Regions from separate parts of the Frondihabitans sp. VKM Ac-2883 genome, predicted to be linked through region 1. Evidence: predicted binding sites of a transcription regulator. Region 1 holds the regulator's gene; the other holds the start of a gene.
The links. Region 1 encodes HspR, which represses chaperone genes until heat shock. Its sites were predicted from a motif close to AAGTTGAGTCNNNNNGACTCAACTT; they were not measured.
Positions count from the first base shown of each region.

Region 2: ITJ49_RS06265 (ATP-dependent Clp protease ATP-binding subunit) is a predicted target of HspR. The motif match lies at 11,993-12,017, and genes of this name have one in related genera.

Region 1 covers NZ_JADKSF010000007.1:35-15,245, forward strand. Annotated here, with positions in the region: gene ITJ49_RS13020 (pilus assembly protein CpaE) at 144-563, shown strand; gene ITJ49_RS13025 (class I SAM-dependent methyltransferase) at 538-1,665, opposite strand; gene ITJ49_RS13030 (hypothetical protein) at 1,702-2,115, opposite strand; gene ITJ49_RS13035 (GntR family transcriptional regulator) at 2,306-2,983, shown strand; gene ITJ49_RS13040 (glycosyltransferase) at 2,973-4,547, opposite strand; gene ITJ49_RS13045 (aminoglycoside 3'-phosphotransferase) at 4,612-5,361, opposite strand; gene ITJ49_RS13050 (heat shock protein transcriptional repressor HspR) at 5,380-5,790, opposite strand; gene ITJ49_RS13055 (DnaJ C-terminal domain-containing protein) at 5,839-6,834, opposite strand; gene ITJ49_RS13060 (nucleotide exchange factor GrpE) at 6,929-7,540, opposite strand; gene dnaK (molecular chaperone DnaK) at 7,544-9,406, opposite strand; gene ITJ49_RS13070 (response regulator transcription factor) at 10,003-10,707, shown strand; gene ITJ49_RS13075 (sensor histidine kinase) at 10,704-11,912, shown strand; gene ITJ49_RS13080 (hypothetical protein) at 11,909-12,901, shown strand; gene ITJ49_RS13085 (MFS transporter) at 12,993-14,375, shown strand; gene ITJ49_RS13090 (thioredoxin domain-containing protein) at 14,631-15,211, opposite strand, start outside.
Region 2 covers NZ_JADKSF010000002.1:555,252-570,462, forward strand. Annotated here, with positions in the region: gene ITJ49_RS06215 (AEC family transporter) at 1-144, opposite strand, end outside; gene ITJ49_RS06220 (alpha/beta fold hydrolase) at 183-998, shown strand; gene ITJ49_RS06225 (transglycosylase domain-containing protein) at 1,034-3,241, shown strand; gene ITJ49_RS06230 (low specificity L-threonine aldolase) at 3,359-4,414, shown strand; gene ITJ49_RS06235 (hypothetical protein) at 4,411-4,851, shown strand; gene ITJ49_RS06240 (nitroreductase family protein) at 4,966-5,565, shown strand; gene ITJ49_RS06245 (acyltransferase) at 5,706-6,347, shown strand; gene ITJ49_RS06250 (DegT/DnrJ/EryC1/StrS aminotransferase family protein) at 6,344-7,435, shown strand; gene ITJ49_RS06255 (Gfo/Idh/MocA family protein) at 7,432-8,457, shown strand; gene ITJ49_RS06260 (nucleotide sugar dehydrogenase) at 8,454-9,767, shown strand; gene ITJ49_RS06265 (ATP-dependent Clp protease ATP-binding subunit) at 9,784-11,976, opposite strand; gene ITJ49_RS06270 (hypothetical protein) at 12,742-14,592, shown strand; gene ITJ49_RS06275 (DUF3060 domain-containing protein) at 14,691-15,119, shown strand.

The sequences.
Region 1 (15,211 bases):
GCACCACCACCGAAAAGAAAACCGAACTCCGCAACTTCGCACCTCGCGCTCACTAGATTCCACCGACAACAGATGCCGGTCGCCTCAACGGGGCGGCCGGCATCTGCCGTACTCTCCCATCCTCCCCAGAGCACAATGAGCGGATGATCACCGCAGCTCTGGCCCGAGCCCTCCGCGACGCGGGGCTCCGGTGGCACCCCGCCCCCGGAGACCGCTTCGCGATCGACGGCGACGAATTCGCCGACGAAGTGTTCACGATCAGCGAGATGACGATCGAAGCGCACGACTACTCGGGCACGACCGTGCTCGGCTTCAACGGCACCACCGAGTGGGCGCTCGACTCGGTGGCGGCCGACGACTCACTCTGGCTTCCTCGAGAAGACCAGCTGCGGATCCTTCTGGGCCCGTCATTCCGCTCGCTCACCCACCAGGGCACCGACTTCACCGTCGAGACCCAGCTCGACAGCTACTCGGCGACCGACGCCGAAAGCGCCTACGCCCTCGCCTTGCTCGACTACATCAAGTCGAGCCTCGAGATCAGCCCCGACGAACCGACGCCGTGACCGTGAACTTCGGGTTGCGCGTCACCTGACGCGTCTCGCCGACGACCTCCTGCAGGGTGTCGCGGTGTTTCAGGTGCGAGTTGTAGACCGTCCAGAGCTCACCACCCGGCTTGAGCACGCGGGCAGCCGCCTCGAAGAGCTTGAGCGCGACGCCCGGCTCCACTGCCGCGTCGACGTGGAACGGCGGGTTGAGCAGCACCAGATCGAAGGATGCGTCGGGCTGACTCGACAGGGCATCGTCACGCACCACGGTCACCCGCTCGGCCACCCCATTCGCCTCGGCAGTCGCTCGCGTCGATGCCACCGCCGCTGCCGACTGGTCGCTTGCCACGATCTGCGCGGACGGGCGCGCGACCGCCGCGGCCACGGCGAGTACACCCGACCCGCACCCGAGGTCGACGATCGTCTCGGCCCCGGGCACCGCCTGCGGCAGGACCTCGAGCAGCGCCCTGGTGCCGATATCGATCTTCGCGCCGGCGAATGTGCCACCGAACGCGGCAATCTCGAGCCCGAGGTCGTCGTGGTGCTGCGTGCGCGGCCAGGTCGACTCGACCGGTGGGGAGACAGGCTGGGATGCCGTGAGCACCCGCGACTTTTGCCGGGCGAGGCCCGCGTACAGCACCTCGAAGTGCTCACGGAGCACGTCGTTCATCGTGGTGGCCATGTGCTTGAGGCGGCCGCCCGCGAAGACGACGACCTCGGGATCGGCGTGGCGCGCAATCAGGCCGGCGATCTCGTCGAGGGCGGCGAGACTGCGGGGAAGCTGGAGGAGCACGACCCGGGCGCCCGCCACGAGGCTCTCGTTAAGCGGGTGCTGGGTGTAGGTGCCGGCAAGGCCCGCTTCGTCGGCATTGAGGCCGAGCGCGAGTTCGCCGACGACGGGATCCTGGTGCACGCGAATGCCCGTCAGGCCGTGGAGGGCCGCTGCGCCGAGCGTCAGCGCGCCGTAGTGATCACCGATGACGACGACCTGGCCCACAGAAGCCGCGCCGAGCGCCGAGGCGGCTTCGTCGAGGAGGAGGCGGTCGGTCGCGTCGACGGCGACGAGGTTCGCGGCTTCGAAGTCGGGGCGGCGGCGGAGGTCGGCGAAGTCGAAAAACATGGTTCAACCCTAGGGGGGCGGCCCGGCGTGCCCGACTCAGGCGACGACGTCGACGAGGGGCCCTTGCCCGGCGATGCGGAATCGCGGCGGATCGAGCACGGGCGCCGCTTCGGGGACTGCTGCGACGAAGAAGCCGCCGCTGCCGACCATCCGGCCGCCGATTGTGGCTCCGGCCATTGCCCACACCTCGCCGTCGTTGCGGGTGATCTCGCCGGTGACCGTGCCTGAAATCTCAAGCAGAGCGCCCGGATGGACGACGATCGAGCCGGTGCACGTGCCGCTGAGCAAGACGTAACCACCCGGTTCGATCGTGAGCTTGTCGGCCACGGCACCCCGAAGATCGAGCGACCCTCCGTCACAGACGAGAGCACCCCGCAACGCTGTGCCGGTGAGGACGAGCGGCTCTTCGACGACGAGAGGATGAGAGACAGCCCCTGACACCTTCTTCATGGGTGAACTCTAGGAGCACTAGGCAGCCCTGTCGAGACATGGCCCGGCCGTCGTGCGGCGGTATCGAACCGTTCGGTCGCCTCGGAGTTGCCGTTCACTTCTTATTCTGCATTCTTAATGAAGTACTTGACAGATATACAGCCGGCTAGAAGAGTGAACAGATCATTCGCACCTTGACCAGGAGAGAGTCATGCCTGTCCCCATCGTCAGCTCCCCCTCCAGCCCGCGCATGCTCATGCGCGACAAAATTCGCCACGAGATCAGACGCGCAATCCTCGACGGCACATTCACTCCCGGCGAGCGCCTGTCCGACGACGAACTCGCCGAATGGCTCGGCTGCTCGCGCACCCCCATCCGCGAGGCCCTGAACGATCTCGAACACGCTGGCCTGATCGAGGTGATGCCGAACCGCTACACACGGGTCGCGTCGCCGCGGCCCGAGGAGGCCTTCGAGGTCGTGCAGACGCTCGGGGTGATCTTCGGCGGGGCCGTGCGCCTCGCCACGCCACTTCTCGTGGATGACGTGCGGGCGCGGATCCTCGACTCTCTGGATTCGTGCCTGACCGACCTCGAGCGCCGTGATGTTCCGGCTCTCAACGTGCACACTCTGGCAACCTTCGACCTCTTCGTCGAGCAGTGCGGCAACTCGCACCTGATCAAGCTGTGCCACGACACGAGCGCAGGCCTGGCCTTCAAACTGCGCCTGCCTAACCTGGTGCGCATCTTCAACTGGGCTGACCTCGCGCAGTCGTTCCGTGATCTGCGGTCTGCCGTCGAGGCCGGAGACGCGATAGCGGCGGAGTTGGCCGCCGAGAGGCTGCACCAGCTGCCCGTCACAAGCCCGGAACCCCAGCGCGTCAGCTCGTAACGACCGCCCGCCCGCTGAAGCGAGTGAGATAGATCGCAGCAGCCGCAGCCGCTACGGCCGTCATCGCCGGCGCGAACGACCCCGAGAGGGCGAAAGACACAGCGAGCGCCACTACGGCCACGATCAGGTCGGCCAAGACGGTGGCCCGCCAGCCCGCAGCCGATCGACGCTTCGGCGTGATCACAAACAGGGCGCGACGCCCGATGACGACGTGGACGACCGAGCGCAGGGTGGTCCAGAACATCGAGCTGTAGAGCGCGAAAGCGCGGCTGAGGAAGACTGCTCCGGTCCAGGGAGTTGATCGACTCGTGCGGCGAATCGCCTCCGGCAGGAGTGGCGCTAGGCCGCTCACCGCGAGCCCGAAGCCGACCCACGGGGAGAACAGCGGAACCCCGAGAGAGGAAGTTACGAGCGAGGTCGCGAACAGGAGGATGCCGAGCAGCGAACCGAGCGGGATCATGACGAGCTCGGCGAGGAGGTCGAGTTTTTCAGCCGCGCTCATTCTCGAGCGGAGAGCCGGTAGCGCGAAATGGCGAATGAGCTCTGTGGCCCCCTGCACCATCTTGCCGTGCTGCTTCTTGAAGGCGTGATAGTCGATCGGGAAGTCTTCGACGCTGACGATGTCGGGGGCGTACTTCACGCGGAACCCGGCCTCGCGTGCCTGGATCGTGAACGCGACGTCTTCGGCGACGACCTCGGGAAACCCGCCGGTGGCGCGAACGACGGCATCGCTCAATAGCGCCCCGCGACCCATGAACATCGAGAAGCCGACCGCCGAACGCGACAGCTGGTTCGTGGCGACATGGGTGCCGAGCATGGGCGCGAACTCGCTGGTGAACTGGGTGTCGCCCACCTTCGCCTCATGGCGACCCTGGACGACGCCGATGGGGTCGCCCGCGCCACCCGCAGCGAAGTGATCGAGCGCCCGCTCGACGAAGGTGGGTTGCAGGATCTCGTCGCTGTCGAGGATCGCGTAGTGCTCGAACCGCGGTCCGGTGCGAAGGAAATGGTTGAGATTGCCGGCCTTGAAGCCCGTCTTGATCTCACGCCGAACGACGAGCGCACCCAGTTCGATGGCGAGACGATCGACGGTGGCACGCGCGTCGACCGAGGAGGAGTCGTCGAGAATGACCACCGTCACGTCGTCGTGAGTCTGCCGGGCCGAGAGGCGAAGAGCCTCAGGGTTGACGTCGTCGGCCGTGCAGTAGAGCAATGCGACCCGAGACGAGGAACCCGACGACTCAGGCACCGACGCGGCTCGCGCCCGGCGGAGAGGACGGCGGGCAAGGAAGAACGCGTAGGCGCGGAGCCCGCCCAGCCAGACAGTGCCGATACCTAGCCCCAGCGGGAGTGCGACGACCACGTCGATCGCGTCGAGGGGCTGGCGCACAACGAGGATGCCAGCGATCGCCAGAGCGCAGAGGGCGATCCAGGCGACAACATTGGCGACGAAGTAGGCCTGCGCCACGGCCAAGGTAAGGCGGCGAACCGGGGTGCGGCCGGCACCCGGAGATCGGGTCTGGGTCGGGTTCTGGACCGCGGGACTTGTCTGCGTCAGGGTCATAGCTCGATCCTAGGCTCGATAGTATTTCGGATATTCATACCTAGGGCTGATTTAGGTGTCGATCTCAGGTGCCGTTCCAGAGAGAGCGATAGAACGCGGTTCTCTGCCCATCGGGCTTCACACCGTAGGCCTGCAGAAAGAGATCGTCCCAACCTGCGCCGTAGTTCCACTCCAGACTCATCGTGGCCACAGCGATATCAGCCCAGCGGTCAGCAACTCCCATCGCATCCAGATCGACGTGGCCCGCCCAGCTCCCGTCATCGGCGATGAGGGTGTTGGGGGCGCACGGGTCGCCGTGACAGACCACGAGACGATCGACGGAAGGGACGGGGCCGAACGGGAGAAGCGCAGGATCCTTCGTGGTCGCCTTCTCAGACCGCCCCAGTCGCATCTCGACCGACCAGTCGAACGGGCACTCGTCCACCGGCAGCGCGTCGTGCAGCCGCCGCAGGCCCGTGCCCAACGCCGCGACCGCGCGCTCCGGCTCGGCACGCCACCGTGCGTCGACGGCGCTGCGACCCGGGAGCCCCTCCGTCACGAGCCAGTCGGCATCGGAGTCGCGACCCGAGGCCAGCACTCTCGGCACGGGGGTGTAGGAGACGGCCCAGCCGAGGCGCTCCTCTTCGGCGCGGAGGTCGAGACCGCGGCCGCGAGGTGCCCACTTCGCGAATCGGCGCGTCGCTCCGTCACCGAGCTGGAACGTCAGACCACCGACCTCGTTGAGCCAGACGGGCGTGATCTCGGCACCGGCCGCGAGCTCGTCGATCCGCGGGGGAACCGCGACCGGACCACTCGGCAGCTGAGCTACCTTCATCAGAGCATGCTCGCAGGATCAGCCGTGCGGGCGCCAGAGGACGACTGCTGTGGGGCGTTGAGGCCGGGCGCCATGCCGAAGGGGAACGGCACCCCCGTGCTGCGATGCCGCGAAGACACGCGACCCCGGCCGGTTGAGCAATTCGTCGGCCAAAGCCGATTCGAGCTCGCGGACCCGCGACTGAAGTGCGGTGACCTGATTCTCGAGCTCGAGGATCCTTTTGATTCCTTCCAGGCTGACACCCTCACCGCTCAGCCTCGAGATCTCCCGCAGCTGATTGACGTCGCGCATCGAATACCGCCGAGACTTGCCGGCTGTTCGCGTCGGGGTGACGAGCCCCAGTCGGTCGTACTGCCTCAGCGTCTGCGGGTGCATCTCGGCGAGCTCGGCCGCGACCGCGATCGCGAAGATCGGGGAGTGTTCATCCATGGCGGGCCTCCGCATCGGTTCGGTGGACTTCTGCTGCAGGAGTGGTCGCTACTGACGCGCTCGATCGAGCAAGTCGCTCCGGGGGTTCTCGCCGGGAAGCGCCTCGGCCAGAGCCTCGACGGCCTCGCGAGCCCGGTCACTGAGGTGCGAGGGAACCGCGACCTGCACGGTTGCCAGCAGGTCTCCCTTGCCGTCTTTCGCATCGACGCCGCGCCCCTTTACTCGCAGGACGCGCCCGCTCGGGGTGCCCGGAGCAACGCGCAGCCGGACCGGCTCGCCACCGAGCGTCGGAACCTCGATGGTCGCCCCGAGCGCCGCCTCGGCGAAGGTCACAGGAACGTCGAGACGGAGGTTGAGGCCGTCGCGCTCAAAGATCGGGTGCGGTCGCACAGCCACCGTCAGAACGATGTCGCCGGATTCGCCGCCGTCGGCACTCGGCTCTCCGCGGCCACGGAGGCGGATCTTCTGGCCGTCGTGCACGCCCGCGGGGATGCGCACCTTGATCGGCTTGCCCTGCGCCTGCGTGAGAGTGATCGTGTCGCCTCCGATGGCGGTGCGGAAATCGAGCGTCGTGGAGGCGACGATGTCGCGACCCTTGGTGGGCCCGCCGTAGCCGCGGTAGCCGCCCGAGGTCTGCCCGAAGCCGCCGCCGCCGAACATCCCGCTGAAGATGTCTTCGAAGCCGCCACCGCCGCCACCCGAGGTGCGTCGACCGCCGCCCTGCTGGCCGAACATGCCGCCGAAGACGTCTTCGAAACCGCCACCGCCACCGCCTTGAGCGCCGGAACCGGCCGTGAATCGGGCCCCCGACCCCATGGCGCGGATCTGGTCGTATTCTTTGCGCTGCTCCGCGTCGGAGAGCACCGAGTGGGCTTCGGAGATCTCTTTGAACTTCGCTTCGGCCGCCGCGTCGCCCGGGTTCGAGTCGGGGTGGTACTTGCGGGCGAGCTTGCGGTAGACCTTCTTGAGCTCGGCCGGGGTGACGTCTTTCGAGACGCCGAGAACGGCGTAGAAGTCTTTGTCGAACCAATCCTGGCTGGCCAAGGGGCGCCGCCTTTCGTGTGTTTCAGAAGTCTGCTGGTTCCAAGTATGGGCGGCGGGCCCCCGAGGGGACCCGCCGCCGGTAGTGCTGGTGGTGTTAGGCCGGGACCGAGACGGCGACCTTGGCCGCCCGAAGGACTCGGTCACCGAGGGTGTAGCCCGGCTCGATGACGTCGGCCACGGTGTTGACCGTGACGTCGGCCGTCGGGAGCTGGACGATCGCCTCGTGGATCTTTGGGTCGAACACGTCGCCCTTGGCACCGATCTGCGTCAGCCCGAAGCGGTCGAACCCGCCGCGGAGCTTCTGCGCGATGACCACCATGGGCCCGTCGGCGAGGTCGCCGTGCTGCTCGGCACGGCTGAGGTCGTCGAGGGCCGGCAGTACCGCCCGGACGACCTCGGCGATCACGGCGTCGCGGTTGGCTTCGCGGTCACGCTCGACGCGCTTGCGGAAGTTCACCAGCTCGGCCTGAGCACGGAGCATGTCTTGGCGCATGTCAGCCACGAGGTCGACCGACGCCTGATCGAGGATGGCCTCGTCTTCGGTGCTCAGTTCGACATCGGGGCCCTCGGCCTCGATGAGCTCCTCCGCGCCGTCGACGTCGGCGGTGCCGCCGTCTTCGGAGGGAGTCGCTTCACCGGGCTGCGGCTGATCGGCGGCGGGCACGGTGGGCTCCTCGTCGGGAGCGCCGTTCTTCTCGTCAACCATCGGCTACTTCTTGTCGTCTTCGTCGTCGACGACCTCGGCGTCGACGATGTCTTCGTCGTCGCCCTGAGCCTGGCCATCAGCCGGCTGCTCGTCGGTGGGTGCCGAAGCGGAGGCCTGGTCGGACGCATAGAGCGCCTGACCGATCTTCTGCTGCGACTCGGAGAGCTTGTCGACGGCCGGCTTGATGGCCGCCTCGTCGTCGCCGGCGAGAGCCGTCTTCAGCGCGTCGACGTCGGCCTGGACCTCGGTCTTCACATCGGCAGGAAGCTTCTCGTCGTTCTCCTTGAGGAGCTTCTCGATGGAGTAGACCATCTGCTCGCCGTTGTTGCGGACCTCGTTCGCCTCACGGCGGGCCTTGTCTTCGGCTGCGTGCTCTTCGGCCTCGCGGACCATGCGGTCGATGTCATCTTTCGACAGCGACGAGCCGCCCGAGATGACCATCGACTGCTCTTTGCCGGTGCCCTTGTCTTTCGCCGACACGTGCACGATGCCGTTGGCGTCAATGTCGAAGGTGACCTCGACCTGCGGGATGCCGCGGGGCGCCGGAGCGATACCCGTGAGCTCGAAGGTGCCGAGGTTCTTGTTGTCGCGGGTGAACTCGCGCTCGCCCTGGAACACCTGAATCGCTACGGACGGCTGGTTGTCGTCGGCCGTGGTGAAGGTCTCGCTGCGCTTGGTCGGGATGGCCGTGTTGCGCTCGATGAGCTTGGTCATCGCGCCACCCTTGGTCTCGATACCGAGCGACAGGGGCGTGACGTCGATGAGGAGGACGTCTTTGCGCTCTCCCTTGAGGACGCCGGCCTGGAGGGCTGCTCCGACGGCGACGACCTCGTCAGGGTTGACGCCCTTGTTGGGCTCCTGGCCACCGGTCAGCTGCTTGACGACCTCGGTCACGGCGGGCATGCGGGTGGAACCACCCACGAGCACAACATGCGAGATGTCGGAGACCTTGACGCCGGCCTCCTTGATGACGTCGTTGAACGGCTTCTTGGTGCGGTCGAGAAGGTCGGAGGTCCACTGCTCGAACTGCGAGCGCGAGATCGTCTCGTCGAGGTTGAGCGGACCCTCTGCCGTCAGCGTGAGGTACGGGAGCTGAATGCTCGTCGAGGTCGAGGAGCTGAGCTCCTTCTTCGCCTGCTCCGCGGCCTCTTTGAGCCGCTGCTTGGCGATCTTGTCGGTCGAGAGGTCGACGCCGTTCGCGTCTTTGAACTTCTTGATGAGGTGCTCGACGATGCGGTTGTCCCAGTCGTCGCCGCCGAGGCGGTTGTCACCCGAGGTCGAGCGCACCTGGATGGTGGAGAAGTCGTCGTCTTTGCCCACCTCGAGGAGGGAGACGTCGAAGGTTCCGCCACCGAGGTCGAAGACCAGGATGAGCTCGTCTTCTTTGCCCTTGTCGAGGCCGTAGGCGAGAGCGGCGGCGGTCGGCTCGTTGATGATGCGAAGCACGTTGAGGCCCGCGATCTCGCCGGCCTCCTTCGTCGCCTGACGCTCGGAGTCGTTGAAGTAGGCGGGGACGGTGATGACGGCGTCGGTCACGTCTTCGCCGAGGTACTGCTCGGCGTCGCGCTTCAGCTTGCCGAGGATGCGCGCCGAGATCTCTTGCGGGGTGTACTTCTTGTCGTCGATCTCGACCTTCCAGTCGGTGCCGACGTGACGCTTGACCGACGCGATGGTGCGGTCGACGTTGGTGACGTTCTGGCGCTTGGCGGTCTCACCGACCAGCACCTCGCCGTCTTTGGTGAACGCCACGACCGAGGGGGTCGTGCGAAGACCCTCGGCGTTGGCGATAACGGTGGGCTCGCCACCTTCGAGGACGGCCACCACCGAGTTGGTGGTACCGAGGTCGATTCCTACTGCACGTGCCATGTGGCTGTTCTCCTTCGTCGTGCGGGTGCTGCGCAAGGCAGCCGAACAAATCTGAGGATCGGGGTTGAGTCCGACTGGCTCAAGTTTACGCATCGACTTCTCCACGTCAAGTTGAATGGTCAAAACTTGAGCAACGTGGACTCAACTCTAAGAAAAGTCGGATGACCGCTCCGGCGACGGAGCGGCCCTTTTGACAGGGTTGGGTCTACTTCCGCGTCGAGACCGATCGCGGCACCGGGTGACCCGAGGCCTCCGCGCGGCGACTATCAAAGCCTGCGAGCGGGCGAGAGCGGACGAATTCGATGCTCCCCGTCGGCGGTCTGCCGAGAGACGGGTGAGGGCTGCCGCGACGTAGGGATCCGGACCGTGGCCCCCCGGCCGGTCGATCGGTTTCCCCACAGTTGGCGCGGCAGCCCCTCTGAGCGTCTCGATGATTCGGGCATCGAGGTCGGCGTCTCTTCCGACGAGATCAGAATCGCACCAACCCATTCAGTTCGACAGAATCACATGTGCTGGCACCCGAACGGGGGGTATACCCACCGAGCTGGGGGTTTTCTCCGAAATCGACGAACCCTAGACTTCGTGCAGGAGGACCGATGAGCAACCCGATGCCCGCCGACCGCACCGAAATCGCCGACAGCCTGCGCCTTCCCGTGCTGCGCGTCGCCCTGGTCGAAGACCACGAGATCGTCGCCGTCGGCTTCGCCGAACTTCTGCGACAGTACGCCGACATCGACGTTGTGACCGTGGCCGCAACCGTCCGCGAACTCGATTTCGTGGCCGCCCCGGTCGACCTGGTCGTGCTCGACCTCCGGCTCGGCGACGGTTCGAGCGCCACAGACAACATCCGTCAGCTTGCCGCGGCAGGGATCGACGTGCTGATCCTCACCGCGGCAGAAGACCCGCAGGCCATCCGCGACGCAGCGAAGGCGGGTGTGCTCGGGATCGTCCGCAAGTCGCAGCCCGTCGACGAACTGGTCGAGGCGATCCGCGCGGCGGCGAGCGGCGAGACGGTCGCCGGCCTCGACTGGGCCGCCGCGATCGACGGCGACGCGGGGCTCGCCGACGCCGGGCTCAGCGCCCGCGAGCAAGAGATCCTCGCGCTCTACGCCTCCGGCGAGAAAGCGCAGTCGGTCGCCTACCTGACCGGCCTCTCGAAGTCGACGGTGGCCAACTACGTCTCGAGGATCCGGGCGAAGTACGCCAACGCCGGGCGCCCCGCCCACACCAAAGTCGATCTGCACCGGCGCGCCGCCGAGGACGGCCTCATCGGCGGCGACCTGCCCGCGCGCCGAGAGTGACGGCCCCGGCTCCTCGCGGCGGATCGGCCCTCGACGACGCGGGCGAAGCGGAACGCCGCGTCCTCCGCATCATCTACCTCTCAATCGGCATCGGGGGGCTGGTGTATCTCGGAGTCGGCTTCGGCAAAGCGGCGGCTCAGATCGAAGCCATGGAGCACGGGTGGGCCCTCGTCGCCTACCTGCTCGCGGCCGGCGGCCCGGTCGTGCTCGCGACGACGTCTCTCTGGTTGCCGCTTCGGATCCTGAATCGGATCGCCGGCGCGTACGCGCTCGTGTTCCTGGCCGTGATGGTCACCTTCCCCCTCTTCGCGCGGCCACCCCTGCCCGACGACGGTTCGCCGTGGACCAACGACCTCATGGCGATTCCCGCAATCGCTCTCGCCATCGGGGCGCGCCAACGGACGATCTGGCCGTACGTCGTCGTGACCGGCATCACCTCCGGCGTGATCCGCTCACTCACAGCGCCCGACGAGGGGCTCGCGGTCGCGGGGCTCGACCTGCTCTACAACACGTTCTTCGACACGGTCTTCGTCGCGATCACCCTGGTCAGCCGATCGAGCGCGCGCCGATTGGACGAGGCCGCCGCCGCCGCGCAGATCAAGACCTCCCGGGAGGCGGAGACGACCGCCCGGGTGCAGCAGCGGATCCGCATCGATGCTCTCGTGCACGATCACGTGCTGTCGGCTCTGCTCATCGCCTCCCGCGCCGACGACGTGCCGACCCCGGCGCTCCGCACTCTCGCCGCGACCACGCTCGCAACCCTGAGCGAAGACGCCCTCCCGCCGAGCGAGCTGCTGAGCGGCGACGAGTTCGTCGGGCGACTTCGATCGTCGGTCTCGTCGCAGTCGAGTGGAATCGAGTTCGAGATGTCGGTCAACGAGGCACGCATTCCCTCCGACATCGCTCAGGCGCTTCTCGAGGCGACAGCGGAAGCCCTTCGCAACTCCCTCCGGCATGCGGGGCAGGGTCGAGCCGAGGTCACACGACGGGTCAGCGTGCGAACGGCGACCTCGGGCATCGAAATCGGCGTGACAGACGACGGCGTCGGATTCAACAGCCGAAGGATCCCGCCGGAGCGCCTCGGGGTGCGTGTCAGCATCCTGAACCGCATGTCCACTCTGCCCGGCGGCTATGCCGACGTCGACAGCGGGCGCGGCACCGGCACCCGGGTGACGATCGGCTGGCGGTCGGAGATGACCTCGTGACGACCAGCGCTCCGTCGTTCCTCCGCCTCACCGGGGCCGCGACGACTCTCCTCTTCGGCCTGTTCGCGCTGACCCACATCGCCGTGGCCCTCTACGGCCTCCCGCAGGACACCGTGCCGGCCCTGACGCTGGTCGCCCTCGCGTGCATTCTGCTCGCGGGCTATCTCGTCACGCTGCCGGCCGAAGAGCCCTTCCCGCTGCGGCTCACGCTCGTCGTGGTCGGCCTGACGACGCTCGGCTCGCTCAACGCCTGGAACCTGCCGGACCGGGGCTGGCCGGGCTGGGCGACCTGGCACTGGGGCGCGGTGTCGTTTGTGCTGTTCCTGCTCACCCTGAGGGGCCGGCCGGGATGGACCTGGATCGGCTTCGGCATCATGACCGGCCTGACGATCGTCTGGAGCGTCGAGGTCGGACGAGGGGCGGCCGCCGGTATCGGCTTCGTAATCCGCTCCGCCGCCCTCGTGCTCGTCGTCTGGCTCTTCTCGCTCCTGCTCAGCCGCACCAGGAGGGCGATCCGGCGACTACAGCGGATCGAGCTCAGCCGTGTGCGCTCCGAAGCGGCGGCCACCGCGGCCCTCGAAGAGCAGAACACCCGCCTCGAGCAGCTGCGACACCTGGCCACGCCGGCGCTCGAACGGCTCCTCTCGGCGGAGCGGATCACCGAGGACGACCGACAGGCATTCGCGCTCGTCGAAGCGGGTCTGCGGGATCAGCTCCGGGCCAGCAACCTGGCGACGACTCGCGTGACGGACGCGGCGACCCGGGCTCGCGCCCGCGGCATCGACGTGTCGCTGCTCGACGACCGTCACGGGGCCGAGGTATCGGAGAGCGTGCGTGAACGCGTCGAGTCGGTGGTGGTCGAGCACCTCGACGCGGCAACCGGGGGCCGGGTGGTCGCCCGGCTCCTGCCCGAGGGCCGAGACTCCGTCGCCACCGTGCTCGCCTCCGACGGGGAGTCGACGACACGCGTCGCCATCCCCGAAGAATGACGCCGGGGCGTTCCGCGCCGGTGGGCTGTCGCCGACACCGTTCATCCGGCCGCGGTAGCGCCCTGGCTCCCCGACGGGATATCGTCGCGACATGACTCAGGCGACGCTGGCTGACACCACCCCGGTTCCGCGCCGGCGCATCGTCTCGTGGGCGCTGTGGGACGCCGGCTCGGCGGGATTCAACACGATCGTCATCACGTTCGTCTTCTCGACCTACCTCGCCTCCAACTCGTTCGTCTCCCCCGACATCGTGGCGGCGGCCGGCTCCAACGCCTCGAACGCGGCCCTGGTCGCCGCGAAAGCGCACAACGCCTCGGTCGTGTCGACGGCACTGACCGTCGCGGGGCTGCTCATCGCGTTGCTCGCCCCTCTCCTCGGACAGCGCTCCGACGGAACCGGCAAGCGAAAGCTCTGGCTGGGCGTGAACACCGGCATCGTGATCGTGGTCATGATCGCGATGGTGTTCGTGGCGCCGATCCCCTCGTACCTGCTGCTCGGGGCGTGCCTGCTGGCTCTCGGCAGCGTCGTGATCGAGTTCGCGAACGTCAACTACAACGCGATGCTGGTGCAGGTGTCGACCCCGAAGAACGTCGGGCGCGTCTCGAGCTGGGGATGGGGCGCCGGCTACCTCGGCGGCATCGTGCTGCTCGTGATCCTGCTCGTGCTGTTCATCCAGAGCTTCGGTGTCGAGGGGCACGCGGGACTGCTCGGCCTCGACTCATCGATCGCCGGCGGCGTGTGGACGGTGCGATTCGCGATCCTCGCCTCGGCGGCCTGGTTCGCCCTGTTCGCCGTGCCGCTGTTTCTCGCCGTTCCGGAGATGCCGCCGACCGGCCCGGCCCGGGACCGCCTGAGCGTGCTCGGCTCGTACCGACGCATCGGCCGGACGATCGCCGAGCTCTACCGCAAGAACCCGCAGGTGCTGCTCTTCCTGGCGGCCTCCGCCGTCTACCGCGACGGCATCGCGGCCGTCTTCACGTTCGGCGCGATCATCGCGGCGGTAGTCTTCGGCTTCACGCCGACCGAGGTGCTCTACTTCGCCGTTGCCGCAAACGTAGTCGCCGGCACCGGGGCCTTCTTGGCAGGGCGCCTCGACGACCGCCTCGGCGCAAAGACGATCATCGTCGTGTGCGTCGGAGGTCTCGTGGTGGCGGCCGTCGCGATCCTCTTCGTCGGTGACGGCAAGGCGGGGTTCTGGGCCTGCGGCCTCTTCCTCTCGCTGTTCGTGGGCCCAGCCCAGTCGTCGAGCCGCTCGTTCTTGGCCCGGGTGACCCCGCCCGGGCGCGAAGGCGAGATATTTGGGCTCTACGCGACGACCGGCCGCGCCGTCAGCTTCATGGCGCCGGCCCTGTTCACGCTGTTCGTCACGCTGACCGGCGACACCCGGTTCGGGGCGATCGGCATCGCCATCGTGCTCACTGTCGGGCTGGTGCTCATGACTCGGGTGCACGCGACTCAGCGCGCGATCGACTGAGCCGCTGGGTCGGTGCTGGCCGGGCCGGCCGGGCCGGCCGCGCTGGCCGCGTCGCGGGCCGCGTGCCGAGTGCCGCCAAATGCTCGGCGGGCTGCCTATCGGACGACATTTGGCGGCATTCGTCGACCCGAGGAATACGTCGGTCGGCGCCAGGTGTCGCCGCCGCACTCGCGGGAGGTGGCACCCCCGTCGAGACGTTTTGCGCGGCATCAAATTTGACGCCGATCGAGGCGGGCGGGCGTGCCGCGGTGACGGCTAGTTCTTCGTGGAGTCAGAGATCGCGGCGGTGACGAACTCCGTAAAGGTGAGCTTCGTGCCGTCCCAGGACTTGCCGTTGACGATCACGGTGGGCGTTCCGATGAATTTTTTCAGGTCGCTGCCCTGCATCGCGTTGTCGCCTGCGCGCGAGGTGGCATCGGCCACCCAGCCCGCGAACTCGCGGTCGTCGATGGCCTTCTCGATGCTGGAGAGGTGGTCGATTCCCTTGACGTCGCCGGCAAGCGCCTTGAGTCGAGCGTCGGAGAGACCCGCGGAGTTTTCGGCCGGCTGGGCCGCGAAGAGAGCCTCGTTGAACGCGAAGTACGAGTCGGGCGAGTAGTTGGCGACCGCGGCGGCAGCGTTCGCCGCTCGAGTCGAGTAGTCGGTGCCCATCGATGCCCGATCGAGGATCGCGATCGGGTGGTACTCGATGGTCGCCCCGCCCGACTTCACGAGACCCTTGATGTAGCCGCCGTTCTGCTGCTCGAACGCTCCGCAGTTGGGGCAGAGGAAGTCGCTGTAGAGGCGAATGTGAGCGACCTTGTCAGTCGACGGCGTCGTCGTCGGGGTGGGCTCCT
Region 2 (15,211 bases), on a different contig from region 1:
GAGCAGGCACGGGGTGAGCACGAAGAAGACGAGTTGGCTGAGCACGCGGTGCCCCTGCGGTCCGAGCAGATCGATGCGCCCGACGACGTACCCGATCAGAATGACCGCGCCGATGATTGCGAACCCGATCAGAACTCCAGCCATACTCCCCAGTCTGGTGGCTGCGGCGTTAGCCTCGAGCCATGGCTGAGACTGTTTTCAACGGGGGCACATTCGCCTACGAGCTCGACGGAGAGCCGAGCGCTCCGGCTCTGGTGCTGATCCACGCGGGGGTGGCGACGCGGCGGATGTGGGATCCGATCGTGCCGGGCCTGGCCCAGAACCACAGGATCCTGCGCTACGACACCCGGGGTTTCGGTGACACGGCAACCGACGACGTGCACTTCTCGGAGGTCGACGATCTTCTCGCCGTGATGGGCGCCGCGGGCATCGACCGGGCCACCCTCATCGGCGCCTCCCGAGGGGGCCGGATCGCGATCGACGCCGTCGTCGAGCACCCCGACCGCTTCACCGGCCTCGTCACTGTCGGGTCGGTCCCGAGCGGTTTTCCGGAGGTCGAGATGACCGAGCGCGAGAACGAGTTGTTCGACGAACTCGACGCCCTGCTGGCAGCGGGAGACCACGCGCAACTCAACCGCGTCGAGGCCGAGCTCTGGGCCACGGGGCCGACGCGAGACCTGATCGAACTCGAACCCGCTTTTCTCGAGCAGGCCTACGCACTCAATGCGGCCAATCTGCCGCACCTGACCGAGGCGCCCAAGCCCGTCCCCCTCGAGTCGCCGGCCTACTACCGCACCGTCGACATCGAGCTGCCCGCGCTCATCGTCGTCGGCGAGCACGACCTCTCGGGCGAGTTGGCCGCGACCGAGTACCTCCTCTCGACCGTCCCCGACTCGTCGGGGGCGCGGTTTCCCGACTCGGCCCACTTGCCGAGCGTCGAGCGCCCCGTCGAATTCGTCAGGATCCTGAACACCTGGCTCGAATCTCGACAGCTCTAGTCTCGATGTATGAGGTGTGACATACCATGTTCTCTATGGCAGTCACCACCTCGCAACTACGTCGCGCCCTCACCGCCCTGCTCGGCATCGTTGCCCTCAGCACCGTGGCCGGCCTCCTCGTCAGCGTCGCCATCACGCCCGGCGTCGCAGTGGCCGGTCAAGCAGCCTCGGGTGCGATTAGCGCCTTCGATCAGATCCCCGAGTACATCGAGATCGGCAAACTGCAGCAGCGCAACGTCGTCTACGCCCACAAGGGCGGCCAGGAGGTGCCGCTGGCCACCCTCTATAGCGAGAACCGCGTAACAGTCGAGTGGAACGACGTCTCCAGAAACCTGAAGAACGCCGCGGTCGCGGGTGAAGACCGGCGCTTCTTCGAGCACGGTGCCGTCGATCTGAACTCCCTCGTCCGGGCGGGTGTCGGTAGCCTGGCGACGAAAGAGCTCGGGTCGGCGGGTGGCGGCTCGACCCTGTCGATGCAGCTGGTGCGCAACATTCTCGTGGCGAAGGCCATGTCGCTCGACACAGAGAAAGCCCGTCAAAAGGCCTATGCGAAAGCCACCGAGAAGTCGACGGCTCGCAAGATCGCCGAGATGAAGCTCGCGATCGGCCTCGAGAAAAAATACAGCAAGAAAGAGATCCTGCTCGCCTACCTCAACATCGCCTACTTCGGCGATCAGGCGTACGGCGTCGAGGCGGCGGCCCAGCACTACCTCGGCAAGAGCGCCAAGACGCTGACGCCGGCCGAGGCGGCCAGTCTCATCGCGATCGTCCAGTACCCCGAAAGCCGCAACCTCTCCACACCGAAGCACTACAAGGCCAATAAGGCTCGGCGCGACGTGATCCTCCGGTCGATGGCGAAGGAGAAGATGATGTCGAATGCGTCGCTCTCGAAAGCCCTGAAGGCGCGCATCGGTTCGTACGTCCATCTCACCCCCGCGACACAGGGTTGCATGGCAGTGACGGAGGCCGGAGCACAGCAGTGGTGCGACCTGATCCGCCGTGTCGTGAAGACGCTTCCGGCCCTCGGCAAGTCGGCCGCCGAGCGAGACCGCAACTGGCGACTCGGCGGGTACGAGATCCACACCTCGCTCGATCTCGACCTCACGGCGAAGGCGAAAGAGCTGGTCGACACCTATGCCCCCAAAACCGAGACTCGATACGCGCTGGGCGCCGTGGCCACCTCCGTCGAGGCGGGTACCGGCCGCGTGATCGTGATGGCCCAGAACAAAGACTTCGACGACACCCTTCAGGGCGGCGGGCCCGGCACCACTGCGGTCAATTACGCCGTCGACGAGAAGTGGGGCAGTTCGACCGGCTTCCAACCCGGGTCGACCTACAAACCTTTCACGCTTCTCGACTGGCTGAAGAAGGGCCACAGTCTCTACGACACCGTCAATGCGACTCCGCGCGATTTCAGCCCGATGACGGCCTGCGGGGCTCCCGATTACACCCGCTTCGACCCCAAGAACGACGACTTCGGCAACCCGGGCACGGTCACAGCACTCCAGGCCACGATTCGCTCGATCAACACGGGCTACGCCGCGATGGCGCAGAAGCTCGACCTCTGTGATATCCGCGACACCGCCAAGTCGCTCGGCGTCCACCCCGCCGACGGCGGCGAGCTCTCCGCCTATCCGTCGTCCGTCATCGGCTCCGGCAACACCGTCGCCCCGCTCACCATGGCAGCGGCCTTCGCCGCCATCGCCAACGGCGGCACCTACTGCGAACCGACGTTCATCGACTCGATCGTCGACGACGCCGGCACGACCCTTCCCGGCCAGACGAAGAAGTGCGAGCAGGTCATCGACGCCGATGTCGTGGCCAAGGCCGCCGTGGCTATGCAGGGCGTGTTCGCCTCAGGAACGGCGACCTCCGCCAACCCGCGAGACGGCGTGCCCGTCCTCGGCAAGACCGGAACGACCGACCACGCCGAACAGACCTGGCTCGTCGGCGGCTCATCGAAGGTCGTCACGGCCTCCTGGGTCGGCAACATCGAGGGCCACCAAAACCAGTACCGCATCTACGGCACCTACGGCGCGATGAACGTGCAGCGGCTGAACATCTGGCGCGGCCTGCAATCGGCTATCAACGCCGCTTACGGCGGAGACGCCTTCGCGGCAGCGACGCCCGAATACCGTCCCCGCACCACCCCGCTGCCGCTCGGCGACGGGGAGACCGACGGTGAACACGACGGCGAGCTCGACAAAACCGGCGACAGCAACGGTAACGCCGCGACGCCTTAGAACGACGAGCCGGCCGCCCCTCCGACGTCAGACACCGAGCCGGCTCCGACCGCGACCGCGCCCACCCCGCCGGGCAACGAGTAGGTCGGCCCGCACTTCGTGAGAGAGACTGGGCGGGTGACTCCTCTGCACGATCCCGCACTTCACTCGTTCGCCTCCGACAACTACTCGGGCGCCCACCCCGAGGTCATTCAGGCGCTGGCCGACGCGAACGGCGGCCACGTCGCCTCCTACGGCGCCGATCCCTACACGGCGCGATTCAGCGAACTCGTCGAGCAGCACTTCGGCGCCGGCTCGGCCGTCTACCCCGTCCTCACAGGCACCGGCGCCAACGTGGCCGCCCTACAGGCGCTCGTTCCGCGCTGGGGCGCCGTCATCTGCGCATCGACCTCGCACATCTACACCGACGAGGGCGGGGCTCCCGAGCGCCTCGGCGGGCTGAAGCTCCTCTCCGTTCCAACACCCGACGGCAAGCTGACACCCGATCTGATCGACAGGCAGGCCTACGGCTGGGGCGACCAGCAGCGCCCTCAGCCCCTCGCCGTCTCGATCACACAGACGACCGAGATGGGAACGGCCTACTCGGTCTCCGAGATCCGGGCGATCACGCAACACGCGCACTCCCTCGGCATGACGGTGCACCTCGACGGTGCGCGCATCGCCAACGCCGCCGCGAGCACCGGGGCCACGCTCCAGCAGATGACGCGCGACGCCGGAGTCGACGCGGTCTCGTTCGGCGGCACCAAGAACGGCCTCCTCTTCGGCGAATCGGTCGTCTCGCTGAGCGACGCGGGTCTCGAGGGCATCACGTACATCCGCAAGATGGACGCGCAGCTCCCGTCGAAGATGCGCTTCGTGTCGGCCCAGTTCGTGGCACTCCTCGAGGGTGATCTCTGGCTCCGGTCAGCGCAGCACGCCAACGCCCTCGCGCTCCGCGTTCGCGACGCGCTCGTCGACCTCCCCGGCGTCACGATCACGCAGGCGGTCGAAGCCAACGCGGTCTTCGTGGTCCTCCCGAAACCGATCATCGAGACGGTCCGCGCCGAACACCGGTTCTACGACTGGAACAGAGAGACGGGCGAGGTGCGACTGATGTGCTCCTTCGATACGACGACCGACGACGTCGACTCACTCGTGGCGTCGATCCGTCGCGAACTGGGCGTGCTCTCGTGACCGAGCCGTCGGATCCTCCGGGCATCCCCATGCCGGCTACCAGCCCTGGAACATCGAGCCCCGGGCTTCCCGCCGGGGCCGTCGCCCCGGGGCGTCCGGCCAAGCCGAGGCGACGCCCCCTTCGCACGGGCGACGTGGCGATCACGGCGATCTTCACGGCGATCCTGTACATCCTGGTGGCGGTCTATGTCGTCGAGGCACTGACTCGGGCCGATTCAGCCGAGGGGTCGGTGCCGGGCGCAGCCCTCGCCAACGTGCTCGCCGAGTTCGCTCCGATCGCTCTCGCCGTCTTCGCGTCGGTCTTCGCCGGGCTCTTCGTCGCGCGGCGCATTCTCGCCTTCTGGTTGCCTGTGGTGGCCGCGATCCTCGTCGTGGCGCTCTACTCGGTGACCCAGCAGATGATCGACTCGGCGGTCGTCTCGCACCTTGGCGGCTGAGAGCGCCTTCGGGAGACATAACCATGCGCGGGCATAGATTCTGCGCCTAGGGTGTTCAGCAGATGAGTTCTCCTCGACGGTGCGGAGTCACGCTTCACTAATCCAGGAGTAGCTATGACCACCACAGACCAGTCCGCCACCACCGCTCGCACCTCTGAGACGTCGGTGCCTCTCGTCGATCTTCTCGACGAGCGCTGGAGCCCCCGCTCGTTCGATCCGACCGCCACGGTCTCAGACGACCAGGTGACAGCCCTGCTCGAGGCCGCCCGCTGGGCGCCGTCGGCCCTGAACCTGCAGCCGCGACGCTTCATCGTCGGGCGCCGCGGAACCGCGACCTTCGACACGATCCTCGCCAACTTGATGGGCTTTAATACGCTGTGGGCGGGCAATGCCGCCGCGCTCGTCGTGGCCATCGCCGAAACCGAGTCCGAAGCGGGCGATGCTCGCGCCGGGGCCCAGTACGACCTCGGGCTCGCTGTCTCGGCACTGACGGTTCAGGCCCACGCCGAGGGCCTCCACGTGCACCAGATGGCGGGCATCGAGGTCGATGGCCTCCGATCGGCCTTCGATCTCCCCGCTCGCCTTCTGCCCGTCACCGTGAGTGCAGTCGGGGTCGTCGCCCCCGCCGACCAGCTCCCCGAAAAGCTGGCCGAGCGCGAGACGCTCCCCCGCACGCGCCTCGAGCTCGACAGTCTGGTGCTGCGTCGCGACTAGTTCGCTCTCAGCAGACTGACGCCACGACCCCGAGGGTCGTGGCGTCTTCTTTTTGCCTGACTTCTCTTTCATTTGTATTTTAAATGTCGTATGGTAAGGGAACGCTATTGAGGCGCTCCCTTCCAAGCAGAGGAATTTCGATGCCGGTCACCAACCCGACCCCATTCCAACAACCCGACCCGCTGGGCATTTTGCCCACCCTTCATCCCACGGCCGACGTCGATCCCAGCGCCCAGATCGGGGGCAGAACGCATGTCTGGCACCTGGCACAGGTCCGCGAAAACGCTTCCATCGGCGGCGATTGCACCATCGGGCGCGGCGCCTACGTCGGTGCCGGCGTCGCCGTGGGCGACAACTGCAAGATCCAAAACGGCGCGCACCTCTTCGATCCGGCGACCCTCGGACAAGGCGTGTTCGTCGGCCCCGGAGCTGTGCTCACTAACGACCGTGCACCGCGAGCCATCACCCCGGACGGCATCGTAAAGACCGGCGCCGATTGGACGACGGCGGGAGTTGTCGTGCACGACGGAGCCTCGATCGGAGCTGGAGCCGTGTGCGTCGCGCCGGTCTCGATCGGACGGTGGGCGCTCGTCGCCGCGGGCGCGGTCGTGACACAAGACGTGCCCGACTTTGCCCTTGTCGCCGGCACTCCGGCACGGCAGATTGGCTGGGTCGGTCGTCACGGAGTTCGGCTCGTAGCCGAGGGCGACTCGCTCGTGTGCCCGATCTCGTCAACCCGACACATCATCGTCGAGGGTCGACTCGAGGAGGTCTCGAAATGACGCTTCCTTTCATTTCCGCAGCACAGCCATCCATCGGTGTCGACGAGAGGCGTGCCGTCGACACGGTGCTGGCCTCCGGCAAACTCGCGCAGGGGCCTGAAGTAGCCGCATTCGAATCCGAGTTCTCCGATCGCCTCTCTGACGGGCGTTATGCCATCGCTGTCAACTCGGGCACCTCGGCGCTGCACCTCGGCCTCCTCGCCAGCGGCGTCGGCCCCGGCGATGAAGTCATCGTCCCCTCGTTCACGTTCGCCGCAACAGCCAACGCCGTCCGCCTCGCCGGTGCCACCCCGGTCTTCGCCGATATCGAGCCGGAGCACTACTGCCTGGACCCGCTCAGCGTCGAGGCGGCCATCACCCCGCGCACCGCGGCGATTCTGCCTGTCCACCTCTATGGACACCCGGCTCAAATGAGTCGCCTCGGCGCACTCGCCAAGCAACACCGCCTTGCCGTCATAGAAGACGCCGCGCAGGCCCACGGCGCGCAATGGAACGGCCGCTTCGTCGGCACATTCGGCGACATCGGGGCATTCAGCTTCTACCCCACGAAGAATATGACGGCCGGCGAAGGCGGGATGATCACCACCAACAAGTCAGGCGTCGCTCGTACCCTGCGTCTTCTGCGCAACCAAGGCATGGAGACCCGCTATGCGAACGAGATTGTGGGCTTTAACGTCCGCATGACCGACCTACATGCCGCCATTGGTCGCGTCCAGCTGACGAAGGTCGCCGACTGGACCGACCGACGCCGGGCCAACGCCGACTACCTCTGCAAGAACCTCCGAGGGGTGGTGCCCCCGCGGGTCGCCCCCGAAGCCGACGCGGTCTGGCATCAGTTCACCATTCGCATTGAAGACGACCGGGACGGGTTCGCCGCGGCGCTCGCCACAGAGCATGCCATCGGTTCCGGCGCGTACTATCCCACTCCCGTGCATCGACTGCCGTCATTCGGCCTCGACCTCGACCTGCCCCACACCGAACGCGCCTCACGAGAGGTTTTGTCGCTGCCCATTCATCCCGGTGTCGGCCCCGACGCCCTCGAGCGAATCGTGACTGCCGTCGAGCATGTCGCGGGTGCCGGCCGATGAGCGGACCTCTGCGGGCAGGCCTCGTCGGGGCGGGGATGATGGGCCGCCACCATGCCCGCGTCCTCCGCCAGGTGGACGGCGTCGAACTAGTCGGACTAGCCGATCCGGGTGGTGATCCCCATTCCGTCGCCGGGGCCACCCCCTTCCACGAGTCGGTCGCGTCCCTCGTCGATCAGGGAATCGATATCGCTGTCGTCGCGGTTCCGACCGCGCTCCACGAAACGGTGGGTCTCCAACTGGCCGAGTGCGGCATCCACGCTCTCATTGAGAAGCCGGTCGCTTCTACTCCGACGGCGGCTCTCCGCCTCACCGAGGCCTTCGAGTCGAGCGGACTGGTCGGAGCCGTCGGGCACATCGAACGTTTCAACCCGGCTCTCCGATCACTCCGGAGCCGTCTCGGCAATGGTGATCTGGGAGAGATTTTCCAAGTGGCCACGCGCCGCCAGGGCCCATTTCCTGCAAGGATCGCCGACGTCGGCGTCGTGAAAGACCTCGCCACGCATGACATCGATCTCACCGCGTGGCTCTGCCGAAGCGATTTCGTCAGCGTTTTCGGGCAAAGCGCCTACAAGAGCGGCCGCCCCCATGAGGATCTCGTCGCGTTCTCGGGCAGGCTCGCCGACGGAACCGTGACTAATCACCTTGTTAATTGGCTGTCTCCCTTCAAAGAACGACTGACGATCGTCACCGGCTCGCGCGGAACATTCGTCGCCGATACTCTCACCGCCGATCTGACGTTTTACGAAAACGGCACCGTGTCGACCTCCTGGGACACCGTGGCAGCCTTTCGAGGAGTCGCTGAAGGGACGGTTACCCGTTTCGCGCTGGAGAAGAAAGAACCTCTCCTTGCGCAGCACGAAGCCTTCCGCGATGCCGTCCTCGGCCTGCCCAGCCAGGCAGTCTCCCTGCGAGACGGCCTCCAGGCGCTTGTTGTCGCCGAGGCCGCGATCGCCTCGGCAGCCCGGCACGAGGTCGTCGATCCCCGGTCCCTTCTCCCCCTTTCGACAGGAGCGTACGCATGAAAATCGCCGTCATCGGACTCGGCAAGATCGGCCTCCCTCTTGCCGTCCAGTACGCCCTGCGAGGCCATGAAGTCGTCGGGGTCGACATTTCGTCCACCGTCGTCGATCTCGTCAACCGTGGAGTCGAGCCGTTTCCCGGTGAGGCCGATCTTGACGTGAGACTCCGTTCGACAGTCGCCTCGGGTCGCCTGATCGCAACGACCGCATACGACGCGGCCGTCCCGGAGGCTGACGCGGTCGTAGTCGTCGTTCCGCTCTTCGTCGACTCGGAGGCCCGACCCGACTTCGCCTGGATGGACGCCGCAACCGCGTCGATCGCCGACAACCTCACCCCGAACACGCTGGTGGCCTACGAGACGACCCTGCCCGTCGGCACGACGCGCACCAGATGGCTCCCCCGGCTCGAAGAAGGAAGCGGTCTCCGCGAGGGAGACGATTTCCACCTCGCGTTCTCCCCCGAGCGGGTTCTGACCGGTCGCGTCTTCGCTGATCTCCGCCGCTACCCTAAGCTCATCGGAGCCCTTTCCGATGCAGGCGCCAAGGTAGCGCGAGACTTCTACGAGGGCGTCCTCGAGTTTGACGAACGACCCGACCTCGATCGGCCAAACGGCGTATGGGATCTTGGTTCAGCCGAAGCCGCGGAGCTCGCGAAATTGGCCGAGACGACCTATCGAGATGTGAACATCGGTCTGGCCAACGAGTTCGCTCGTTTCTCTGAAAAAGCCGGCATCGACGTCAGGAGCGTCATCGCAGCGTGCAACTCGCAGCCGTTCAGCCACATTCACTCTCCAGGTATCGCGGTGGGGGGTCATTGCATTCCCGTCTACCCCCGCCTCTATCTGTGGAACGACCCCGAGGCAACGATCGTCCGAGCCGCGCGAGCGAGAAACGCGGCTATGCCCGTTCATGCGGTCGGCCTGCTCTCGGCGCTCGTACCTGATCTCTCGGGTCTTACCGTTGCCGTGATGGGTGCCTCTTATCGCGGCGGGGTGAAAGAGACCGCGTTTTCCGGCGTCTTCGACACCGTCGACGCCCTTTCCGCAGTCGGCGCAAGAGCAGTCGTCCACGACCCGCTCTACAGTGATGATGAGCTTCGTGCTCTCGGCTTCGAGCCGTTCCACCGCGGCGACTCAGCGGCCGCAGCGATCGTGCAGGCTGACCATCGTGATTACCTCGACTGGACCCCCGCCGACGTCGTCGGCGTGACCGCCATCGTCGACGGCCGTCGTGTTCTCGATCCGGCCATGTGGGCACCGGCGTCGTACGCCGCAATCGGTGCCCCGTTAGCGACCGCATCGCCGGCCAGGTGACCGTCTGCCTCTATCTCTACGAGGGGAGGTCGTCGAGCCTGCCGGCATCCGGCTCGACAGCACCGTGCCTCGATACGGTGAGCGACTGACCATCCGATTCGACGTCAACCAGCACAGTGTCGCCGTCAACAATCACCCCTCCGAGCAGCGCCCGCGCGAGGTTGTCATCGATCTGCCTCTGCATGAGCCGACGTAGGGGGCGGGCACCATAGATCGGGTCGTAGCCGCGCTCGGCCAACCACGCTCGAGCGTCCGGAGTGACGGCAAGCTCGAGACGGCGATCGGTGAGCCGCCGAGCAAGACGATCGACGTACAGCGAGACGATCTGGCCAAGGTCGTCCTGAGACAGCGTCGTGAACAGCACGATGTCGTCGAGCCGGTTCAAGAACTCCGGCTTGAAGGCCTGCCGGAGCGTGTTCTGTACGGCTTCCTCTTTCTGAGCCGGCGTGAGCGAGGGATCGATTAGATACTGGCTGCCGATGTTCGACGTCAGCACCAGGATCACGTTGCGAAAATCGACGGTGCGCCCCTGCCCGTCGGTCAGGCGCCCGTCGTCGAGCACCTGCAGCAGGATGTCGAACACGTCGGGGTGCGCCTTCTCGACTTCGTCGAGCAACACAACGCTGTACGGACGCCGCCGTACAGCCTCGGTCAGCTGCCCGCCCGCTTCGTATCCCACGTAGCCGGGAGGCGCCCCGAGCAGCCGCGACACCGTGTGTGCCTCGCCGTACTCCGACATGTCGATGCGGATCATCGCCTTCTCGTCGTCGAAGAGGAACTCCGCTAGCGCCCGCGCCAGCTCGGTCTTGCCCACACCGGTGGGCCCCAAGAACAGGAACGAGCCCGTCGGGCGATCAGGATCCGAGATCCCGGCCCTGGTCCGACGCACGGCCTCACTCACCGCCGTCACGGCCTCCCGCTGCCCGATGATCCTCCGCCCCAACTCGTTTTCGAGGTGCAGCAGCTTCTCGGTCTCGGCCGCCAGCAGGCGCCCCACCGGAATGCCCGTCCAGGCGGCGACAACCTCGGCGATGTCGGCGTCGGTGACCTGATCGTTGACCATCCGGTCGCCCGACTCTTCGATGCTCTCGGCGTCGGCGATGCTCTTCTCGATCTCGGGGATCGTCTCGTAGTTGATCTTGGAGGCGTCTTGGTAGCGCCCCTCCCGCATCGCCCGGTCAAGCTCGATGCGGGCGTCATTGAGCTGGCCCTTGAGTTCACCGACCCCCTGGAGGGCGGCTTTCTCGGCTTGCCAGCGACGATTGAGGTCGGCATAGGTCTGCTGCCGGGAGGTCATCTCGTCGCGCAGAGCATCGAGTCGAGCTCGGCTCGCGGGATCCTTCTCTTTTTTGAGCGCTAGCTCTTCGACCTGCATCCGCGCGAGAGAGCGGTAGAGCTCGTCGAGTTCGAGCGGTGACGAGTCGATCTCCATCTTGAGGCGAGAGCCGGCCTCGTCGACGAGGTCAATTGCCTTGTCGGGCAGTTGACGGCCCGAGATGTAGCGGTTGCTGAGCGAAGCAGCGGCGACGAGCGCGCTATCGGCGATGGTGATGCCGTGGTGCGCCTCATAGCGCTCTTTAAGGCCGCGAAGAATAGCGATCGTGTCTTCGACGCTCGGCTCGCCCACATACACCTGCTGAAAGCGGCGCTCGAGGGCGGCGTCTTTCTCGATGTACTGGCGGTATTCGTCGAGCGTCGTCGCGCCGATCAGCCGCAGTTCGCCGCGGGCCAGCATCGGCTTGAGCATGTTCGCCGCTGCCACCGATCCCTCGCCGCCGCCCGCACCCATGAGGGTGTGGAGCTCGTCGATGAATGTGATCACCTGGCCATCCGACTCGGTGATTTCTTTGAGCACGGCCTTCAGGCGCTCCTCGAACTGGCCGCGGTACATGGCACCGGCCACGAGCGCCGAGATGTCGAGCGAGATCAGCCGCTTGCCCTTCAGCGAGTCGGCCACGTCGCCCGCGATGATCCGCTGAGCCAGACCTTCGACCACTGCAGTCTTGCCCACGCCGGGCTCGCCGATGAGGACCGGGTTGTTTTTCGTACGCCGGGTGAGGACCTGACTGACCCGGCGGATCTCGGTGTCGCGCCCGATCACGGGATCGAGCTTGCCGCTCGCGGCAATCGCCGTGAGATCGACGCCGTACTGCTCGAGCGCCGACTTCTGCTTCTCGTCGGAGGCGGGAGCGCCCTGCATGTTCGCCATGGTTACCCTTTCGAAGAACTTGAGCGGATCAGACTCAAGTTTAGACGCCAGGATCCATTGTGGCCACTCCCAGTAAGACACCCTAGCCACATATATTTTTATTCTGCTGTGTTTCGTGTAATATGTCAGGTACACATCTGTCACTCGGCCGTGCCCGAGCCTGAAAGAAAGAACCCTTGTATGCCCATCGCAAAAACCGGGGCCGCATTCGGCCTCGCCGCACTGACGCTCGCGTCGTCGCTCACCCTGGGGGCTGCGGCGAACGCGGCCCCCACCCCCGCCAAGGAGACCAAGGCCTCCGCGCCCAAGGTGGCCGCTGACCATCCGGGCTTCCTCCCTTTTATTTTCGACGACGGAAGCTCTTACTTGTCCGGCCACCCGTCCGGCGTCTCGTCGTCGCAGACGCCGCAGGAGGCCTATGCTAACCCGGCCCTGGAATGGGCGAAATTCCCAAAGATTGGCGAGCAAGGCTCAATCGTTTTTGAAAACGGAGAATGCTTGTGGGTTTTGCCGACAGGAAACTGGTACATGCCCGAGGGTGCCTTTCAGAAGGCTCCCTGCCGTCAGGGCGACGCTCGACAGCAGTTTGCGGTAGCAGAGGACGGCACGCTCTCGACGCCCGCCCTCGGCCTTCGTGGGCTGACGACCGTTGGCTGGACAGGAGGGGGCGGCCAACATATCACCGCGCTCTCGATGCGCCAGGGGGTGCAGACCGTATTCCGCCTGACTCCGAAGAGGCTGTCTGCCGAGGCAACGAGCGTCGATGTGTATGACCGGACCGCGAGCCTGAAGGGGTACGCGAAGCCTGGCTCCCTTGTCCAGGTCACGGGCGGCACGACGAACAAATCCGCTCGGGCGGATGCCGACACCGGCGAGTGGACCATGAACGTCCGCAACCTCGACCTCGGCGCCAACAAGTTCTCCCTCGAGTCGTTCGACGATGCCAACGAGTCATTGGGCACGTCCGAATTCACGGTCGACGTCAAGACCACGCCGCTGAGCGCGTCGGTCAAGTCGACCAGCCTCGCGGCGCAGACCGCCGAGGTGGAGATCACCGGAACCCCAGGCTTAACCGTCCAGTACCAGAACAAGACGAAGACCCTCGGCCACGACGGCACTGCGACGGTCACCGTTGACGGCCTGTCGCTCGGCAAGAACACTGTCACGTTCCAGCAGTTCGAGGGTGGCCAGCAGGTTGAGGCCGACCTGGACTTCGACATCATGGTCACGATCAACAAGATCACGGCGGAGGCCGCATTCGATACCCGCGGCACCGCGTTCGACGCAGTCCTCTCGGGCACCGCCGAGGCCAACGCCAAGGTCACCATCGTCGACGGTAAAGGCAAGGTCACGACCACGTACGCGAACCCGCGGGGCGCCTGGACGACGCCCGTCAAGGCCCCCGACTCCGGCCGACAGACGTTCGAGGTCACCCAGTCGATCAACAGCTCCGATGGCGGCTCCACCGACGTCACCCTCGACTACGGCAACGGGGTCGAGGTCACCGCGCCCCGCAACGACTCCGACTTCGCCGGCGGCACGCTCACGTTCCGCGGCGACGGCCAGTACCAGGCCGGCGTCGAGATCTTCGAAAAGGGCAACGACACCGCGCTCGCTAGCACCGTCGGGCTCAACAACGGGACGTGGGCCGCGCAGGTTGCCGGCGTCGACGGCGAACTCAAGCACACCTACACCGTCGTTCAGAAGTCGAAGGGCAACCTCACCACCAGCGAGACCGTCGTCGTGAACGGCGACAAGCCCGAGACTCCTCCCGCCGGCACCGAGGTCGTTCTGACGAACCCGGCCAAGGCATCCGACGGCTACGTCCCGAACCAGGCATTCACCTTCCGCGGCACCGCCAAGCCCGAAGCAACCATCACCATCCAAAACACCAAGGGACTCGTCTTCGGCACCGCCACCGCCAACGCCACCACCGGCGAATGGGCCTTCACCTACGCCAACATGAAGGAATACACCTACTCCCTCGACTTCATCGCCGACAAAGGCACCACCACCGAAAAGAAAACCGAACTCCGCAACTTCGCACCGAAAGAAGCCACCGGCACCGAGGTCGTCCTGACGAACCCGGCCAACGCATCCGACGGCTACGTCCCGAACCAGGCATTCACCTTCCGCGGCACCGCCAAGCCCGAAGCAACCATCACCATCCAAAACACCAAGGGACTCGTCTTCGGCACCGCCACCGCCAACGCCACCACCGGCGAATGGGCCTTCACCTACGCCAACATGAAGGAATACACCTACTCCCTCGACTTCATCGCCGACAAAGGCACCACCACCGAAAAGAAAACCGAACTCCGCAACTTCGCACCGAACCAGATGTCGACGTCGCTGACGAACCCCGCCAACCCCTCAGACGGCTACGCCAAGAATCAGTCGTTCACTTTCACCGGTACGGCTAAGACCGGCGCGACCGTGACGATCCAGAACACCAAGGGTCTGGTCTTCGGTACCGCGAAGGCCACCGTCGCGGGTGTTTGGGAGTTCACCGTCGCCAACATGAAGGACTACGTCTACTCGCTGGACTTCATCGCCGACAAGGGCGGGCAGAACGAGGAAACCGTCGAGTTGCGCGGCTTCGCCCCGCGCCCGTGATGCCAGGCCACCCGCGGCACTAGCCGCCCGGCTCACTCACACCCAACACCGGGCACCCCGCGGAGGGGTGCCCGGTGCCCTCCAACGAAAGACACATCATGACAAAGACCCCGATCTTGCTCGCAACCCTGGCTATCTGCGTCACGGCCGGGCTCACCGGCTGCACGGCCAGCGCCACCACGAGCGACGGCACCCCAGAACCGACCACCTCGAGCACCAAACCTGCCGCCGCCACTTCCGACCGTTACAACGACAAGTGCGTCGAGGGCATCGCCCACATCAACGTTGACAAGACAAAGAAGAAAACCCTCAAGGGCGACTGCGACACCGTCTGGATCCTTGGAGATGGTGGCACCGTCGACCTCGACAACGTCAAATCGATCGGCATCCTCGGTAAGGGCAACACGATCGACGTCACATCCGTCAACACCATCGACGCCACGGGCGACAACAACACGATCAACCACCGAGGCCCCTCCCCGAAGAGCGTCGGCGAGGGCAAGAACACCACAATCAACGTCAAATAGACGCTGGCCCATCAGGAGGATGCTTACCCCAAGCATCCTCCTGATTTTTGTATTTCACATTTAAACTATATACTTTAGCAATCCGCAGGGCC